2 linked regions of the Terriglobus roseus genome follow. The main gene of each other region encodes a partner of the protein of the gene in region 2 in a complex. Links are inferred from orthologs where the notes say so. Each region holds a gene or a part of one and is shown on either strand. Other genes may lie near its edges.

Region 1 (9,839 bases), 1.6 Mb from region 2 along the record:
CTTCAATCGAGACGCATCGTGGCCCCGACAGCATCCTGTATGGAACGGACGCGCGTGCTGGTGTGGTGCGTTTTGAAACGCCGCATGGAACCACGCTGAAGCCCGTGCTGACGTACTCCGGTGATGCAGGCAATCTGCACACGTGGCGCAATGAAGGCACGCTGTCCGGTACTTATGGCAAGGCCGATTACTTCGGTGCTTTCTCGCGCTTTGATAGTTCCAATGCGCTGCCGAATGACCGTTATCACGTGGCAACTTCCGCGGCGAACCTGGGCTACAGCTTTACCGCAAAAACAAGCATTCGCGGAACCGTTCGCAATGCTGTCAGCGCTACTGGAATTCCCGGTGCATGGGACTTCCAGGGGCTTGCGCAGAACGGCAAACAGGGCGATCAGGACACCTACATGAGTGGCGTGTTGGACGACACACGCGGCAATGGTTGGCACAACACCTTCCGCTACATTGGCGCGCGCAAGCGTGAGCAGTCTCGTTACTTCGCCGCTGTGGGAACGCCGGATGGCTATGGCGAATACTTTGGCAACACCGTAACGATCCGTGGCGCCAACGGAACAAAGGCTACTGGCCAGGTCATCGTTGGATACGATCCGTTTCCCACTTACTACGAGATGGTGAACAACCGCGACGGTCTTGACTATCACACCAGCTACAGCTTCAATCGTCACCTATCTTTGGTGGGAGGTTTCCGCTTCCAGGATGAGCGTGGAGCATATCGCTATCCGTTGTATGGCGAAAACGACCAGGTGGGGCGCAGCAATTACGATTACACCCTCGCGTTCAATGGTGAAGCGTGGCATCGGATCTTCTATACCGTGGGCGGAGCGATCCAACGCAACTCACTGTATGGAACGGAAGGACAGCCGCAGATTGGGCTTTCGTACTACCTGTTTCGCCCGGCACGCGGATGGTTCCATGGAACACATCTACGCGTCCAGTTTGCGAAAGGTGTGCAGGAACCAAGCTTGAGTGCGCAGCTTTCTTCGCTGTTCCAGAAGCTGATTGGAATTGGAGATACCGCAGATATTGCGAACTTCCATGTAAGTCCGATTGGTGCGCAGCGCAGCCGCGTCTATGAAGGTGGACTCGATCAGAATATCTACTCTGACAGTGCCATTCTGCATTTGACTTACTTCCACTCGACCTATGGACGGGGGACTGAGGGCGTTCCTGTAACGCTCTACAACGCTTATTTCCATCAGAACCTACCCGTGGCGTTGGGAAGCTTCTATCTGAATTCCCTTGATACGCGGTCTACAGGCGTGGAGGCATCGCTCGAATACCAGGTGCTGCATCACCTGTTCCTGCGTGCCGGATATACGTACCAGGATTCACTGGTGAAGCAATCGTTCTCCAGCGATGCACTGGCGGCGTTAGGTGGTTCAACGACGATCAACCCGAACTATCCAGGTATTCCCATCGGGCAGTATTCGCCGCTGGTGGGGCAGCGTCCCTTCCGTCGTCCGCCGCAGACGGGATTCTTCATGGCCCAATACACCACGACGAAGTGGTCTGCAGCAGTGAAGGCCGCTGTCGCTTCACGAGCAGATGATTCCACGTTTATCGACGCTTATTCCAACTCGTCGTTCGATAACTCCATGCTGCTGCCCAACCGTAATCTCGATCCCGGATTTACCAAGCTGGATGCGAACTTCACGTATCAGGTGCGTCCGTCCGTTGCGTTGTTTTCGCAGTTAGACAACCTGCTGAACAACCAGCACATGGGTCCGATTGGTTATCCATCGTTGCCGTTTACCTTCCGTGTCGGTTTGAAGGTGCGTATCCCGCACGAGTAATCAATCGCGTTATGTGTTGAACATGCGCCATTACTGAAGCAAAAGGCCCACGCTGAGCGTCTCATCAGCGTGGGCCTTTATGATTTGGGCCGGAGGAATTTCATGTTGGCACGTCTTCGTTTTGCAAGTACTGCTTTGGCGCTGGTTTTTGCTGCGCTACCTTCTCATGCACAGGAGGGTCCGTACAACGTTCGCGTGGTGTTGCGCGCCGAAACAAAAGGGCAGCCCTCGATTCTGCAACCGGCCGATCTCCGCGTTCAGTTCGCCGGCAAGAAGATACCCGTGCAGCGGCTGGAACCATTGATCTCCAACCACAGCGCAAAACCTGTGCAGGTAGCCATCCTGATCGACGACGGTCTGCGCGGAAGCTTTGGCAACCAGATAGGTGAGATCCGCCAGTTTGCGGCCGATCTTGCGGCGGAGCATGTCGCCGTGGGCGTTGCTTATATGCAGAATGGCCGCGCTGTATTTGGCAACGGAGGTTTTACCTCTGACCCTGAAGTGGTCGAGAAGCAGTTGCGTTTATCCATGGGTGGTGCGGGCATCAGTGCCAGCCCATATTTCTGCCTGCAGGATCTGATCAAGAATTGGCCGGGAGATAAGACAGGACCGCGTGCGGTGTTAATGATCACGAACGGTATTGATCTGTACAACGGTGCTCCCACTCCGAACAACCAATATAGCCCATACGTGCAGGCGGCAATTGTGGATGCGCAGCGCGCAGGCGTGCCGGTGTATTCCATCTACTACGGTCGCTTTGACAATCATCCCGGCTTCGCCAGCTTCAGTGGACAAAGCTACCTGGGCGATCTGGCCGATAGCACCGGTGCAAACACCTTCAATCAGGGAAGCCTGAATCCGCCGAGCATCAGCCCGTACCTCAAGCAGTTTGAAAAGAACCTGAATGAGAGCTGGCTGCTATCGTTCCAGACGGGAACACGCAAGTTGGAACAACTCAAAGTCGATGGAGCGAAGGGAACCAAGCTGTACGTGCAACGCCTCGCGCAGGGGACGGAAGCAACAGCGGGTGCTGTGCTTCGCTAGAAGCTTTGTATGAAGTAAGCAATAAGAAAGCCCCGGATTGCTCCGGGGCTTTTCTATTGGTCGTGCTTGAGGTTTAGTACATGCCGTCCATGCCGCCGCCATGCGAGTGGCCGCCGCCTGCCGGTGCTGCCTTCTCCGGAATCTCTGCGATGAGAGCTTCCGTGGTGAGCAGCAGGCCGGAGATGCTGGCTGCGTTCTGCAGAGCGGTACGGGTTACCTTGGTGGGGTCGATGACGCCAGCGGCAACCAGGTCTTCGAACTGGCCGGTCGCTGCGTTGTAACCCTGGTTGTCCTTCGACTCCAGGATCTTGCCCACAACCACTGCACCCTCTTCACCAGCGTTGCCAACGATCTGGCGCAGCGGCTCTTCGATAGCGCGGCGGATGATCGATGCACCGATCTTCTCGTCGCCTTCGAGGGTCTTGATGAGAGCATCAACGTCAGCAGCGCAGCGAACCAGAGCCACACCACCGCCCGGGACGATGCCTTCTTCAACGGCTGCACGGGTTGCGTGCATTGCGTCTTCTACGCGTGCCTTCTTTTCCTTCATCTCGGTCTCGGTAGCAGCACCGACCTTGATGACAGCAACGCCGCCAACCAGCTTGGCGAGGCGTTCCTGCAGCTTCTCGCGATCGTAATCGGAGGTGGTCTTCTCAACCTGGCTGCGGATCTCACGCACGCGACCGTCGATGTCGGCTTCCTTGCCGGCGCCGTCGATGATGGTGGTGTTGTCCTTGTCGATGGAGACGCGCTTCGCGGTGCCCAGGTCCTCAAGCTTCACGGACTCCAGCTTGATGCCGAGGTCTTCCGTGATGGCCTTGCCGCCGGTCAGGATCGCGATGTCGCCCAGCATGGCCTTGCGGCGATCGCCGAAGCCAGGAGCCTTTACAGCAGCAACGTTCAGCGTGCCACGCAGCTTGTTGACCACGAGGGTTGCCAGCGCTTCGCCGTCAACGTCCTCAGCAATGATGATGAGGGCCTTGCCGGTGCGGGCCACCTGCTCCAGGAGGGGCAGGATGTCCTTCATCGCGGAAACCTTCTTCTCGTAGATGAGGATGTATGGATCGTCGAACGAAGCTTCCATACGCTCTGCATCGGTCACAAAGTAGGGCGAGAGGTAGCCGCGATCAAACTGCATACCTTCCACAACGTCGAGCTGGGTCTCCATGCTCTTCGCTTCTTCAACGGTGATAACGCCGTCCTTGCCAACCTTCTTCATCGCTTCGGCAATGATGGTGCCGATCTGCGAATCAGAGTTTGCAGAGATGGTGCCCACCTGAGCAATCATGTCACCGGAAACCGGCTTCGACAGCTTCGACAGAGCGCCGCCAGTGACGATGCCGTTCTCGTCGCGCTTGCCCACGATGGCCTCAACAGCCTTATCGATACCGCGCTTCAGAGCGGTCGGGTTTGCGCCAGCAGCAACGGTCTTCACGCCTTCGCGGTAGATCGCCTGAGCCAGAACAGTAGCGGTGGTGGTGCCGTCGCCAGCAACGTCGCTGGTCTTGGAAGCAACTTCCTTCACAAGCTGTGCGCCCACGTTTTCGATCGGGTCCTTGATCTCGATTTCCTTGGCGACGGTGACGCCGTCCTTGGTGATCGTCGGGGAACCGAACTTCTTCTCGATAACAACGTTGCGGCCCTTGGGACCGAGGGTGACCTTGACGGCGTCTGCGAGCGTGTTCACGCCGCGCAGAATAGCCTGACGGGAATCTTCACCGTGCAGAATTACCTTTGCCATTGTCTTTCTTCCTTTGCATTCGCGCTCATTGCGCGAGTTAATTCAAAATCTGTCACTGCCGTTTGAGCAGAAGGGAAGCTGAAGTATTCATTCCAGTCAACGAAGGCGCAAAGCGCATCCGCAGCATGCAATGACTACTTGAGGATTCCGAGGACTTCTTCTTCACGCATGATCAGGAAGTCTTCGCCGTCCAGCTTGATTTCAGTGCCGGAGTACTTGCCGAAGAGAACCGTGTCGCCAGCCTTAACGTCCAGCGGGAAGACCTTGCCTTCATCGTTGCTCTTGCCCTTGCCAACGCTGACGACGGTACCCTGCTGGGGCTTTTCCTTAGCGGAGTCGGGGATGATGATGCCGCCGCGAAGCGTCTCGCCCTCTTCCAGGCGGCGCACCAGAATGCGGTCATGCAGCGGTGTGAAAGTCGATGCCATGGTGTTTCGTTCTCCTTGGGTGGTGGTCGATGGCAGTGTTAGCACTCCATCATTCCGATTGCTAATGTACGAACTGGCAGTCACCCGCGTCAAGTGCTAATCGATGAAATGTGAGTGAAAGGCACTCACGTCCGAATCTGCGACAGTGGCAGCGTCAGAACACGCCACGGCTACCGCGACAGAATGTACCTCGAAACGATAGAATGCAGGGCATGTTGTCCCGTCGTGCGCTCCCCGTCGTTGCCACCCTGCTGCTCTCTGCCGCACCGCTGCTTTCCGCTCAAAATGAGCGCCACGGACGTAAGTACAAGGCGCCGCCGGAGACCAGTCATCTCGAAATCCTCGTAGTGCGCGACTTCAACGGCAAGGTGATTGAGAACGCTGGCGTCGTCTTCCACCCGACCAAGGACGGCATTGACGAGGGCAACCTGGAAGTAAAGTCCGGGCCTGACGGCAAGGCCTTCATCGACATCATCCCGACGGGATCGGATGTGCAGGTTCAGGTAATCGCAAATGGCTTTGAGACCTATGCAGGGAACCTCAAGCTGGATGCTGCCTCGAAGCAGTTGACCGTCCGTATGAAGCGGCCGTCGTCGCAGGTATCTGCCTACGACGAGAACGAAGGTAAGGGCAATCTAAAGCGCAATGTCGGTGTGCAGGAGCCAATCCGCACTGGTACGGCACCTACGGCAGCGTCAAAGCCGTTGTCGGCCAGCGAGCCGGTGATCAAACTGCCTGCGCTGCCCAAGAACAAGCCTGCGGATGGCGATGCTACCATCCAGCCCGGAACAACGGCTGCTCCCGCGTCGAAGCAGCCCACAAAGACGGGTAACTCTGCACCGGTTGCAGATGGCACCCCAGCTCCGCCGCAAACCAACTAAGCATGACTTCTTCGCACGAGAGCCTCCGTGGGCGCCGCGTCGTGATTACAGGCGGTGTACGGAGGCTTGGTCGCGCCTTTGCCTTGGCATTGGCGAATGCCGGAGCTGACGTTGTTGTCACCACTCGCCACTCTGACGAAGAAGCAACAGAACTGCTACAGGCCATAAAGCCACTGGGTGGACGCTACGCAGCGGTGCAGAGCGATGTGACGGTCCCTGAACAAGTGAGCCGTGCCGTGGAAGAAGCCGCTGGCTTTCTAGGCGGCATCGATTTGCTCATCAACAACGCGGGAATGTTTGAATCAGCAAAGCTGGAAGACCTGACGCCGGAGCAATGGGATCGAGTCTTTGCAACAAACACGCGTGGGCCGTTCCTAATGGCTCGGGCAGCGCTTCCGCATCTTCGCAGCAGCCAGGGAAGAATCCTCAACATCGGTTCGCTCGGCGGTATCCGTCCGTGGATCACGCATGGTCACTACTGTTCCAGCAAGGCCGCGCTGCACATGCTGACGCAGACCATGGCGAAGGCCTGGGCTCCTGAAGTCAGCGTGAATGCGATCGCGCCAGGCATGATTCGGTTTCCTGATGAGCCGGAGCGCATGGCATCGAAGACACCGATGCAGCGTGATGGTTCACCAGCCGATGTAGTGAAGGCCGTATTGTTCTTTGCGTCGGCGCCGCAGTTCATCACCGGACAGATACTGGCTGTGGATGGCGGCCTTGGGCTTGCCTGAGCCTCCGCTTCGATACACTGGAAGCTGAACTGCTCATGTCCTCTGAAATTGTTCTCAAACCCTCTCCGGATGCTATTTCGCTTGCAGAACGACGCGAACAGCTTGCTGCTGTGCGTACGCAACTTGCGGAGTTGGAGGCGGAGCTTGCGCAGTTTCGCGCGCAGCTGAAGGCTTTTGAAGGCCGTTATCTGCGGCAGGTGGGCGTGCTATACGCCGAGCTGGATGAATTGGAAGCACGCATCACGGAACACGAGGCTTCGCTCTATGGATCTGATGCAGCGAAGCAACGTGCAGAAGAGGCGAAGCAGCGCGCGCAGGAAAGCCACGACGCCGCATTCGGCGAGGCTCGCGAAGCAGAAGAGTTTGATCCACCCACAAGCCTGAAAACACTCTTTCGTGAAGTAGCCAAGCGCATTCACCCGGACTTTGCACGTGACGATGCGGAGCAGCAGTACTTCACGCTGCTGATGGCGCGTGCGAATCAGGCGTACCGACGCGGCGATACAGAAATGCTGCAGCGCATGCTCGACGATCATCTTGAAATTAATGCGGTTGTCGCGGGTGAAACCACTGCTGCGGAGTTGCTGCGTATTTCGCGACAGATGCAACACGCCAAGCGCGACATTGCTTCCTTGGAGATGGAGCGCTACACGCTGCAGGGCAGTGAGATTGCAATGATGTTTCACGATGCGGAGAGGGCTGCGCTTGAGCATCGCGACCTGTTGACGGAACTTGCCGTCAGCGTGCGCGAACAGATTGCAGAAGCGCAACGTCGCTTTGATTTGATTGATCGGCAGATAAACGTTCATGGAAGATAATCCGCAATCCGGCCTGCAGCATGTCCCCGCAGGGTCAGGCTTGTCAGTGCATACGGCACGTTCCGGCATGATTGCGCGTGGTCGCCGCGACGCCGCCAGTGCAGCGTCAAACCCGCATTACAAGCAGGCACTGGAGCAGTACAACGCAGGCGATTTTGCTGCGGCTGCTGCATCATTCAAGTTGGCTGCAGATCAGGGACACGCCGAATCTCAGTACATCCTAAGCACGCTCTACGACGAAGGCGCAGGTGTTGCCAAAGACGATGAACAGGCTTCGTACTGGGAGCGCAAAGCAGCCGAGCAAGGCCATGCGTATGCGCAGGCCAACGTAAGTTTTCGTTATTACGCTGCGAACGATTTTGCGGAGGCATTCACCTGGTGCCAGCGTGCGGCGTACAGCAAACTTGCGTGGGCGCAGTACAACCTTGGCCTAATGCATCGCAAAGGTGAAGGCACGGAACAGAGCGACACGCAGGCTGCGTACTGGTACCGCCTTGCAGCCGCACAGAACTTTGCAGAGGCGCAGCAGAAGCTGGCAGACCTGTATTACTTTGGCCAGGGCGTGCCTCAGAATTATGTGCAAGCCGCGTCGTGGTATCGCAAAGCCGCCGACCAGGACAATGCAGAAGCGCAGTTTCAGCTAGGCCATCTGTACGCCATTGGCGAAGGCGTAGAGCACGACTACGTGCAATCGCGTTACTGGATTCGCAAAGCTGCGCAGCAAGGCCATGAGCAGGCCGTGAAGGAACTGAAACGTCGCCAGTATCGCGACGCATAAACGCTTCGTTCGCGAAATTAACCAGTGATCTGCACCAGCTTTTGAAGCGATGGCGTCTTCGCCATCTGCGCAAGGCTGTATCGATCCAGCGCGCGAAAGAACGCTTCGTACGCTTCATCCAGTGCGCTCTTTAACAGGCAGTCTTCACGCAATGGGCACGGTTGCGTCCAGCAATCGATGAGTCCACCTTTTGGCTCGGTGATGCGTACGATCTCGCCAATGCGCAAGGATTCGGGGCGGCGGCCCAACCGTAGGCCACCACCCCGTCCCTTTGCGGTTTCCACCAGCCCTGCCAGGCCGAGCTGATATGCCACCTTCACCATGTGCGTGTAGGGAACATGGAATAACTCAGCCGCAGCGCGTACCGTCACCACCGTCTCCAGTGGTTTGTCACGACTGGCCAGATACAGCAGAAGGCGCAGCGAAAGATCGGAAAATCGAGTCAGTTGCATGGTGCGTGTTCACAGTCTACGGCGCATCATTCGTTACGCCAGTGCTGGCTCCTCCGCGTAAATCTCTTTCTCTCGCGCGATCATCACATCGGCAAGCTGCTGATATGCGGCCGCCCACGCCTCCAGCACCTCAGGCGTAATGGCGTCGCCCAACACAATCTTCATAGCCTGCAGGAGATACCGGCCTACGAGCGGATACTGCTCCGGCGTGACGTGCGTCTGCACATGGCGCTGCGCGATCTTCTCCACGGCCGGCCCAAGATTCTGCAGCCGATCCAGGTTCGCAACATAGGCAAGAATGGACTGCGCCAGGCGCTTGGACTGCGCACCCGACTGCTGATCATCCATGTTGAACTGCGACTTCAACTCCGGATTCTCACCGATCATGTTTGCGTAGAAGACGCGCGTAATCTCCTCACCATGTTTAAGATAATGATTAAGAGGCGAAAGATTCAGTGACCTGGGTCACGCTGTTCGTTTATCGGAGCGGAGTTATTCTGCGACGATTTCTTCTTCGAGTTGCTGCTTCTCAAAGAGCTCTGCGTAATAGCCGCCTTCAGCAAGCAGTTCTTCGTGCGTGCCAAGCTGGGCGATACGTCCGTTGACCAGCACAGCGATGCGATCAGCGGAACGAGCTGTGGAGACACGATGTGCAATCAGGATCGTAGTGCGATCCTGCATCACCTCGCGCAGACCTTTAAGGATCTGCTCTTCCGTGTATGTGTCCACGGAAGCAAGCGCATCATCAAGGATGAGGACGCGCGGATTGCGCAGGATGGCTCGGGCAATCGATGTCCGCTGCTTCTGACCACCGGAAAGCGTTACACCGCGTTCGCCAACAAGTGTGCCGAAGCCATGCGGGAACTCAAGAATTTCCGCGGCAATGTGCGCGCGTCGTGCTGCTTCTTCAATCTGTTCATCCGTTGCGTCAGGCACACCAAAGGCGATGTTGTCGCGGATGGACGTAGAGAACAGGAACGTCTCCTGTGGCACAAAACCAATGGCACGACGCAGCGTCGCAAGCGGCCATTCGCGGATGGGCAAGCCATCAATCAACACTTCACCTGCGGGCGCATCCAGCAAGCGCGGAATCAGGTTCACAAGCGTCGTTTTACCGCTGCCAGTAGGACCAACAATCGCAAGCGATGATCC
Region 2 (9,926 bases):
CGGACCAGCGCTCCTGGGCACGTGACGAAATCACCGAAACAAGTACGGCAACAAGAAGAACGAACAACAAACGGCAAGCTTTCACAGCACTCTCCGAGCGGAATTTCTTAGCTCACCCTTATATCGCAACCCGTTTTGACCCTGCTGGCAATATCAGCCGTTCCATTTCAGGTTCGGTAATAGGCTTTTTATCTGCCAGTATCTTTGGTTTTTAACGGGTTACATGTAGCATGACGGCGTAGCGTCAGTCGCAAACTCTGCAGAGTACATTACGAGCATCGGAACGCATGCCATTCGGTCAGGAACTCAAGGAGCAGCGCGAATCGCGCGGCATCTCGCTCGACGAGGTCTCAGTCTCCACGCGTGTCTCCTTGCGCCACCTTCAGGCGCTTGAGGGAGACCGCTACACTGACCTGCCCGGCGGAGTCTTCAATCGTGGCATCGTTCGTTCCTACGCCAACTTCTGCGGACTTGATGTAGACGAAACCGTCCGTCGCTTCCTGGACGCCATGCGCGCCAAAGGCCTCGATACCAACGGACACGAAGACGACTGGCGTGAACTCGCCGAAGCCGTACATCGCAGCCGCGTCACGGATGCCCCGGCCCGCCGCCTGCGCTGGCTCGGCGTCGTGGCTATGTTGCTCATTGTCCTTGCCCTTGCCGCCGGTGTTCTATGGGTTCTTGTGCGTCGCGGCATCGTGCATCTGCCGGAAAAGAAGTGGGTTCCGGCCATTTACAGAACGCACTAGTACTCATTCCTTCCTTAATCAGCGTTTTCTGCATCCATGCGCGTTAAAATGGATCGAATATCTATTCCTCGCTGCAAGCGCCTCAAGGAGCAGTTTTTGTCCACTCGCGATCGTTTCCTCTTTACCTCTGAGTCCGTCACCGAAGGCCATCCCGACAAGATTGCCGACCAGATCTCCGACGCCATCCTCGATGCCTGCCTGGCACAGGATCCGTACAGCCGCGTTGCGTGCGAGACTCTCACCTGCACCGGCCTCGTCGTAGTTGCTGGCGAAATCACCACCAAGGCCTACGTCGACTTCCAGAAGCTCGTCCGCGAGACAGTTGCAGGCATTGGCTACACCCACTCCGAGTACGGTTTCGATAGCAACACCTGCGCCGTCATCTCCTCCATCAACTCGCAGTCGCCGGACATCGCCATGGGCGTGGACACGGGCGGCGCGGGCGATCAGGGCATGATGTTCGGCTATGCAACCAACGAGACCCCGGAGCTGATGCCCACCCCCATCTCGCTGGCACACAAGCTGGCCGCACGCCTCACCGAAGTGCGTAAGAACGGCAAGCTCGGCTACCTCCGTCCCGACGGTAAGAGCCAGGTCACTGTGGAGTACTCCGCTGACCACAAGCCCGTGCGCATCGACGCAGTCGTCATCTCCTCGCAGCATGACGAAGCTGTCACCACCGAACAGCTACGCGCTGACATCCTCGAGCACGTAATCCAGGCTGTCCTCCCCGCTGAGCTTCTCGACGCAGACACCAAGTACCACATCAACCCGACCGGCCGTTTCGTTGTCGGTGGCCCCATGGGCGACTCCGGTCTGACCGGCCGCAAGATCATCGTGGACACCTACGGTGGCATGGGTCGTCACGGTGGTGGCGCATTCTCCGGTAAGGACAGCACCAAGGTTGACCGTTCGGCTGCATACATGGCGCGCTACATCGCCAAGAACATCGTTGCTGCCGGCCTCGCAGACCGCGCAGAAGTTCAGCTCGCATACGCCATCGGCGTAGCTGAGCCGGTCAGCGTTCTGGTTGACACCTTCGGCACGGGCAAGATCTCCGAAGGCGAAATCACCAAGCTCGTCCGCGAGAACTTCTCGTTGACGCCGAAGGCCATCATCGAGACGCTCGACCTGCGCAAGCCCAAGTTCCAGGCCACCGCAGCCTACGGTCACTTTGGCCGTAGCGGCGAAGGCTTCACCTGGGAGAACACGGACAAGGCCGCAGCTCTCAAGGCCGGTGCCGAGCAGCTCGCAGGAGCAGCCCGCTAAATCGCTGTCACCCAATCAGGGCGGCAGCTAAGCCGCCCACCAAGCCAAGTAAGGGCGGCCCACAGGCCGCCCTTCTTCTTTTCACCAACCAACAGAAGTCTCTCAACCACAAGCGAAGCTCATACGAACGAAGCGTCATCCTGAGCGAAACGAAGTGAAGCCGAAGGACCTGCATTCTTTTCGCACTACTGCAATGCTGAAGGAGACCACAGAGATGTCCACCATCCGCCAAGCCACCGTCGAAGACACGAAGCTCATCACCGAACATCGCCACGCCATGTTCACTGCCAATGAGTTCGCAACCGAAGAGCGACTGAACACGATGGACGCCAACTTCGAACCGTGGGTACGCGATCGCCTTGCCGATGGCCGCTACGTGGGTCTGCTCCTCGAAGAAGAAGGCGAAGTAATGGCAAGCGGCGGCATCTTCTTCGGCGACTTCCCGCCGCACTATCTCCACACGGAAGCGGGCCGCCCCTATTTACTGAACTTCTACACAGCAGACAAAGCCCGCGGCAAAGGCTACGCGAAGCGTATCCTGGAGGCAGCCACCGATCTATGCCGTGAACTCGGCTACAAAGTCATCACACTGCATGCCTCGCCCTTCGGCAAACCCATCTATGAGAAGGCTGGCTTCAACCAAACCAACGAAATGATGTTGAAGCTCTAACGAGTTGCAATGCCTGGATCGCTCGAGATCAGCACGCTTACTCGCGATCCAGGCCATATTGAATTGCGGCTTTCAGTACATCCATTTTTATGTCTGAGAGTGTTTTGAACTTAATGCAATATCCCGTAATGCTTGCTTTGCCAAGTTCCGGACCAAATGTCTGGGCGAGATAGTTTTTGTCACTTATGCCCATGATGTAGACGGAGATGCCTGTCGTATTCGCACTCAGTCCAACTTGATAGAACTCTCTGGTTTTTCCATTGGCATAGGGAATGTTCTGCGAACCATAACCAATGTTTGGGTTTGAGACAGTTTTTCCGTGTTCGTCCTTCCCATCCAGAAACCGCAATTTGCAGGTGGGCTTCAGCGCCAGAATCATGGAATGCAGTTGTTGTATATCGCCGCGTTTGGGCTCTGGCTGCGCGGCGATATACTCCTGAATTTGCTTCTGTATGTTCATGCAGTCGCTCCCTGACTTAGAACATACCCTCCACTCGTGATCGCGCGTCGATCTTGCTCACTCTTACAGGTTAAGAAGTACCGTCGCGTTATCAACAACGTTCGACCACTTCGCATCTTCTTTCCCGTAAGCATCATGCCAACGCCACCACTTATACGGTTCCGTTTGCGGATAACCCTCAGGCGAATCTTCCCAAAGTTCCTGCCGTCCCAGCGGAGTCACGTCAAGATAGCTCCACACATTCCCCATCGCTTCATCGCCACGGCTATTCACCCAGTACGTGCGGAAGATTTTGTCGTGCTCATCGCGAAAGAACACGTTGTGGCCATGCCACTCATCCACACCGAAGTCCTTATCGAAGTCATCCGTAATGGTGAACCAGGGAATCGCATCCCATCCCATACGCTGCTTCAGCGTGGCAATGTTCTCCTGCGATCCACGCGATGCATACACCAGCGAGGTGTCGCGTGCATGAAGGTGCAACAGGTTCGAAACCTGGTCTGCCCCCATCGAACAACCAACGCAGGCATGCTCCGGCCAGCCATAAACATTCGAGTCGTAAAACGCGCGATACAGCACAAGCTGCCGCTGTCCATCGAATAGATCCAGCAGTGAAACCTTGCCCTGCGGCCCTTCGAAGACATACTCCTTCTCCACTGCAAACCAGGGCATCCGACGGCGTGCCGCTGCCAAAGCGTCGCGTGAACGAGTGAATTCCTTCTCTTTCACCAGCATCTCCTGCCATGCGTTCTGCCATTCTTCTGCAGAAACCACGGCGGGTTTCTTCATCTGCGCAATCTGCTCATTCGTTGTCACCGTTCACCTCCTGTTTGTGCGTCTTTGAGTTCCAAATTTTTACAGCAAGCGCGGAAGCTCCTCCCGCAGATGCAACACCCGCCGCAATCCATACCGCAGTCGAAATGCAAAAGGGACACATGGCTATTTCCTCGCTCGTTCCGCTACAGCCTCGCGAATCCGTTCAATCATGTTGCTCCAGCCGGCATCCACGCCACGTTCCTGATCGCCAACCCAGCCCATCGCACGATGACGAAAGCGCATCACAGTTTCGCCATCCTCTTCTGTAAGCCGATACTGCAAATTCGAAACCGCAGGGTTGGACATGAAAAGAGGCCCCGAGATTTCAAGCAACGAAGGCGCCTTGATGGCCTGCACATTTCCCCAGAAGTGACCAGAATCATTGCCCAGATCGCGGTACCACCGTCCTCCGGGCCACGCCTCCAATACCATCGGCATCGGCTTTTCCGGAGTGGAATTAAGCGGTCCCATCTGCTCCAGAATGGTCTCGAAGACGATCTCAATCGGAGCCGCGATTCGTTCTTCCTTAACGATTTCAAAGGCATGCAAAACGCCTTCTATAACTGTGGCTGCCATTGCTCCCCCTTTGGGTTTACTTCTTGTCTTTGTCGATACGAATCAATCTCTCCAGCGCCTTCTGCTCGGCACGCTGCTTGATCTGATCCACCTGGTGCGTCCAGTAACGTTCGAATTCCCGCACCCAGTCATGCACCGGCTTAAGCGCCAAGGCATCGAGACGATACATGCGGTGTTGTCCGCGTTTGACCACCGTCACCACCCCGGCCTTGCGCAGGGCGTTCAGGTGTTTTGAGACGGCAGGTTGAGCCATCTTCATCCGCAGCACGATCTCATTGACGGCATACTCCTCGCCATCCGCAAGCACCGCAACAACCTCTCGCCGCCGCGGCTCGGCGATGGCGCTGAAGACATCCGCAGAATGTGATCTCCGTGTCATGGCAAGAATATATTCCTATATCGGAATATATTCCAAGGGTTTTTGCAGAAATATTTTTGGGCAAGCTTCCAGTGCGCCAACGAGATGCTGAAACTGACGTAGTAGCAACGCGGATACCTCCGGCACGATGCACAGGCCACGGGCGTAGCCTGTGCTGGTGCCGCCGCGCATCCCGCTGCCGCACCACTCCACACATCAGGTTTTCCCGTGAGCCGTCTGCGTTCCGCACGTCTGTTGCTCCTTTGCCTCGCCGTCTTCACATGCCTGCCCATGCTCAGGGCGCAGGCCAACACGTGGCAGCCATCTCCCGGCCACACACAAATCCCCATCTGGCCCGGAAAAATTCCCGACGCACTGCCAGCCAAGGGTCCAGAGCGCATGGAGACAACCACCGACCCGAAGTACTTCATTGGTGGCAAGCCATCCAGCGGCATTGAAAACGTCTCGCGACCCACCATGACGGTCTACTCACCCAAGTCCAACAACACCGGCGTTGCCGTAGTCGTATTCCCCGGCGGCGGCTTCATGGAACTCGCAATTGACCTGGAAGGTACAGAGGTCTGCGACTGGCTCACCACGCATGGCATCACCTGCATTGTGTTGAAGTACCGCGTACCCGCGCCGCGCTCAGCCCCATACTGGGGTGCGTATCCCGGATCCCCCATGGCGCTCGAAGATGCGCAACGCACCATGGGCCTCGTTCGCCAACATGCGGCCGAATGGAAAATCAACCCACATAAGATCGGCGTGCTCGGCTTCTCAGCAGGCGGTTATATGGTCGCAGGCATGAGCGTCCATTTCGACAAACGCATCTACCCACGCGTAGATGCCGCAGACGACCAAAGCTGCCGCCCCGACTTCGCCGTTGCACTCTACCCCGGTCATCTCGGCTTCAAGCGAGGCACGCTGGAACTGAACCCGGACATCGCAAGCCACATCACCGCGCAGACACCGCCCACGTTCCTTCTTCAAAACGAGAACGACAACGTGGACAGCATCTGGGACGCGCTCAGCTACGAAGCCGCACTCATCAAAGCCAAGGTGCCGGTCGAGTTCCATTCCTACGCAGAAGGCGCGCACGCCTTCGGTCTGCGACCAACAAAGTATCCCGCAACGGCGTGGCCACACCTCGTTGAAGTGTGGCTGCACACCATCGGCATGTTGAACTAGAACGTCACATTCACCTGTTGAGGCGTTGCGCTCGCCTTGAATTCCAGCAACAACGTGCCGCTCTCTCCCTTACCAGGCGTGAGCGGCTTTCCATCCACCGTCACACTCTTCGCAGCACGCGGCAACATCAACCGCACAGCCGTCACGTCATGCTCATCACGAGCATCAATGTTCGACACCGCAAAGCGTAGCGAACTCGCAGTCACCTGCTCATCCGTCACCTTCGCACTCGCGGCAAGAACATGCGCTTTGCCTTTGGCAACAACAGAAGGATCAAGCAACAAACGCCGCTCTCCCTCTGCCACCTGCGGGTTCTGCACCAGTTTCAAATGCGCGTCGAACAGATCAACATACTCGCCACGCAACACCGTAGGAGCAGGCGTTGTGTGCGGCAATACAACAGCCTCTTCATGCGTCACATTGCTCGTATTGTTCTTATCCAGTGAAGCAACAGCGCTGTTCGCAACACGCGTAATCGCACGCTCCGGTGTGCCTTCCGGTCGATCAAACCCAGAGGCAATCACAAACGGCCCACGCCGCAACACTAATGCCGATGACTCACGCCAGGGCAACTTCACCTGTGCCGCAGCTTCCTTCGCCACGGCAAGCACCGCATCCGGCCCCTTCACATCCTGAGCAATGGCAGAAGGCGAAACCTTGCGGAAGATCACCACGCCCTTGCCCACACGATGCGTGCCTTCCTTCGCTGCATCCAGACCAAGCGTGCGGAATAGCAAATCGCGGGGAATCACCTGCGTCTTGCCGTTGTCATTCCACCAGTCCTGCGCGTGGTTGTAAGGATCACCATCGTTATCCATCACAACCAGCGCACCACCAGCCTTCACCCATGCAGCGATCGCATCATGAAACTTTGGCGACGGCGGCTTCTGTCCCTCATAGGTAAGAAACAGAACCTTGTACTGCTTAAGAAAATCCGCTGCATCCTTACCGCGATACGTGCTCTCAATCTGCACTGGTTCCACAGGAACACCGTGCATCACCAACGGCAGCGCCATGCCATAGAAGTTGCCTAGGTCAGCATCGGAAGGCAGTGGCTTCGCGCGTTGAAACATCAACGTGTCACTCACCAACACACCAATGTTCTGCGTGCCGCTCACCTGCCACTTCGCCGTCTGTCCCTGCATCTGCCCCAACGCATGAAACACAGTCTGTAACTCCGTCTCATACTCCGCCGGAATAAACGTGCGCTGCGGCTTCGGATTTGCTTCCGTTGGTTCCGTAGAAGGACGCAATGCCTTCGGCCCGAAGATACGATCCGGCCAAGGCAGAATTTCGTAGCTGCTCACCTCTGGCTGCAACAACGAAGCCACCAGCGTCGACTCCCAATTGCGCTTGTAATCAATCCACGAATGATTGGGATTATCTTCAATGGGATCGTTCAGGTACCAGATTCGCTTGCCGCTGGAACGCGCAATGTTCTGCAACGCGCCATACTCCAGGAACGCCGTCTCAAACGTGCGCTCTGCCTTCACGCCCTGATACACATTCACCGCGCGGCTCGTACCCGTCCACACCTGCGCAATGTATCCATCCGCACCCACATCCAGCAGCGACGACTCCGGCGAAACAATCTGCCACTGCGCATAGTTGATCAGCGAATGCGTCGCCACATAACAAGGCACAACCTTGCCATGCTCCTTGCCCCACACACGCACCGCAGCAAACACCTGCGCCAACGCACGCTGATACAGGAAGTACTTCAACTTGCTCGCGCGATACTGCGCATCCGGCGACGAGTCCGGCGCAATCCAGGGCTCGTGATAATAAGCCGCCCACTCACGCTTGAATGATTCGCTCCAACCCGCGCGAGCCCAGAACTCCGGCTCCTCAAGATAAATAGCTTCAGCACCCGCATCCAAAGCGCGCAGCACACCACGGCTGAGATACTTGCCATAGCTTTCCGAAGGCGCAACATATGGCACCTCTTTACCGCCATGCAGAATCAGCTTGCCGCTGGACTCCTGCTGCGTCTCGTCCCAGTGTTCTTTGCCATCAAACTCGCCACGCAGATAGTCGCCATACGTACCCCACGCAACGCCAGTCATCACCGTCACGCGGTAGCCATGGTCCTTCCATGACTTGATGCGATCCGGCATGCTCTCGCTGATGCCATACACCATCACCGAGCCAGCCTCCACGTTCACACGCGGTGACCAGCCGTTCTGAGTCTGAAAGATCAAACGATCGTTCGCCTGCGGAACGGTTTGCGCAAACGCAGTCGAGGCAACAAGGAGAGCAGCAAGAGCAAGTGTCTTCATGGGGTCGTGGCAATGGTATCGCGAGCAGCCGCGTCACCACGCGAATCATCCATGGCTATTCGCGCCACAATCGTTCGCGCGTAGCGTTAAAACGCTTACCTGCGAGCCTTCAGATAAAACTCGGCAAGCTCCAGATCGCCCGGCTGCGTAATCTTCAGGTTCGTTGACGACCCCTGCACCACAGCCACGGTGATACCCGCACGCTCTAGCAGACTCGCCTCATCCGTACCGGCAAAGCTATCCACCTCAGCCTCATCAAACGCACGCAACATATCCGCATAACGAGCGCCCTGCGGAGTCTGCGCCTGCACCACACGTTCACGCGGCACAGTGCCAGTGATGATCGCGCCATCTGCGGTGCGTTCCACCAGCTTGATGGTGTCAATCGCGCCCACACCCACAATCGCCGCGCCATGCTTGGCAATCGCTTCAATCGTGCGCTCAATCGTGGCAGGCTCAATCAACGGACGCACCGCATCATGCACCAGCACAATATCGTCATCACCAGCATCCAGCGACCGCAGCGCCGCAGCCACTGACTCCTGCCGCGTCTCGCCGCCGGTCACCACGCGCACTTTGTCGCCAAACCCATACTGCTTAAGCTGAGCACGAACATGATCAATCTCTGTCGCACGCACCGCCAGCGTCACAGTCGACACATTCAGCTTGTCCGCAAACGCGCGAACACTGTGGATCAGAATCGGCACACCGCCGAGTGAAAGAAACTGCTTGGCGCTGACACCGGACACAGCCATGCGCGTGCCCAAACCCGCTGCCGGAAGAATCGCATGAACAACCATAGGATGTGCAGTATAGCCCGTTAAGGTGCGGAGGCGCACAAACGCCTCCGCGTCTCCAGATCAAAACACTGCTGAAATCTACAAAATCGGCATTTTTATGGAACCGCAGCGAAATCTACGCGTATCCCATTTCATCTGCGTGTACGCTGACCTTTTTCCCTCCAGCAGCGATTCCGCCCCCAATTCATGCATTTTTCTGGAGAAGCTATGAACAGCATCCTGGCCGCCGCAGCATTGCTGCTGGTTCCCGCCTATCTTTCACCCGCTGCGGAAACATCCGCACCACTCACCTCCACAGAACAAATCCAGCAGATCATCGCGCATCAACTCGATTCGTGGAACCGTAACGACGCCGCAGCGTGGGCCTCGGACTACTCCACCCTCGCCACCTTCATCAACGTTCGTGGCGATGTCGTCAAAGGCCGCGAAGCCATCGAAAAGATTCACGCCTTCATCTTCCAAGGCCCATACAAAGGCACGCGTCTTTCCGCTTCGATCGACACCATCGAATACCCTGCGCCGCACGTCGCCATTGCGGACATCACCAGCGAAGTTAGCGGATTTGCCACGCTACCGCCGGGCCTCACGCCCACCGAACCCGGCATCTTCCGCACGCGCCTGAAGTACATCCTGGTGGAAGAAGCAGGAACATGGCGCATTGCTGCAGCGCAAAACACCGCCGTCTCCCCCACTCGGATGGACGTGAAGTAGCGCATCCGCTTTCGCTTATGCCCGGTTGCACGCGCAGCCGGGCATTT

Evidence for each region.
Region 1: the proteins of metK (region 2) and groL are in contact, whole or in part, in a cryo-EM structure (PDB 8P4O), measured with the Escherichia coli proteins. The link is inferred for Terriglobus roseus from one-to-one orthologs.

The regions. Positions count from the first base shown.
Region 1 is NZ_LT629690.1:1,788,053-1,797,891, forward strand. The notes cover bases 2,263-5,106. They hold groL (chaperonin GroEL), read right to left. Parts: upstream 4,597-5,106; coding sequence 2,929-4,596; downstream 2,263-2,928. Other genes in these bases: BLT38_RS07625 (hypothetical protein), read left to right, coding at 2,263-2,855; BLT38_RS07635 (co-chaperone GroES), read right to left, coding at 4,731-5,024. In the rest of the region: BLT38_RS07620 (TonB-dependent receptor), read left to right, coding at 1-1,811; more of BLT38_RS07625, read left to right, coding at 1,914-2,262; BLT38_RS07640 (hypothetical protein), read left to right, coding at 5,237-5,905; BLT38_RS07645 (SDR family NAD(P)-dependent oxidoreductase), read left to right, coding at 5,908-6,639; BLT38_RS07650 (hypothetical protein), read left to right, coding at 6,675-7,457; BLT38_RS07655 (tetratricopeptide repeat protein), read left to right, coding at 7,447-8,235; BLT38_RS07660 (Rrf2 family transcriptional regulator), read right to left, coding at 8,253-8,687; BLT38_RS07665 (globin domain-containing protein), read right to left, coding at 8,721-9,074; BLT38_RS07670 (ABC transporter ATP-binding protein), read right to left, coding at 9,180-9,839.
Region 2 is NZ_LT629690.1:154,286-164,211, reverse strand. What follows is about bases 1-2,931. They hold metK (methionine adenosyltransferase), read left to right. Parts: upstream 1-845; coding sequence 846-2,018; downstream 2,019-2,931. Other genes in these bases: BLT38_RS00800 (DUF1801 domain-containing protein), read right to left, coding at 2,726-2,931; BLT38_RS00805 (GNAT family N-acetyltransferase), read left to right, coding at 2,233-2,688; BLT38_RS00815 (helix-turn-helix domain-containing protein), read left to right, coding at 288-749; BLT38_RS00820 (cellulase family glycosylhydrolase), read right to left, coding at 1-85. Also shown: more of BLT38_RS00800, read right to left, coding at 2,932-3,148; BLT38_RS00795 (DUF899 family protein), read right to left, coding at 3,212-3,964; BLT38_RS00790 (SRPBCC family protein), read right to left, coding at 4,088-4,540; BLT38_RS00785 (ArsR/SmtB family transcription factor), read right to left, coding at 4,557-4,919; BLT38_RS00780 (alpha/beta hydrolase), read left to right, coding at 5,127-6,089; BLT38_RS00775 (hypothetical protein), read right to left, coding at 6,086-8,368; ispD (2-C-methyl-D-erythritol 4-phosphate cytidylyltransferase), read right to left, coding at 8,464-9,168; BLT38_RS00765 (SgcJ/EcaC family oxidoreductase), read left to right, coding at 9,376-9,879. UniProt on the Escherichia coli protein: Catalyzes the formation of S-adenosylmethionine (AdoMet) from methionine and ATP.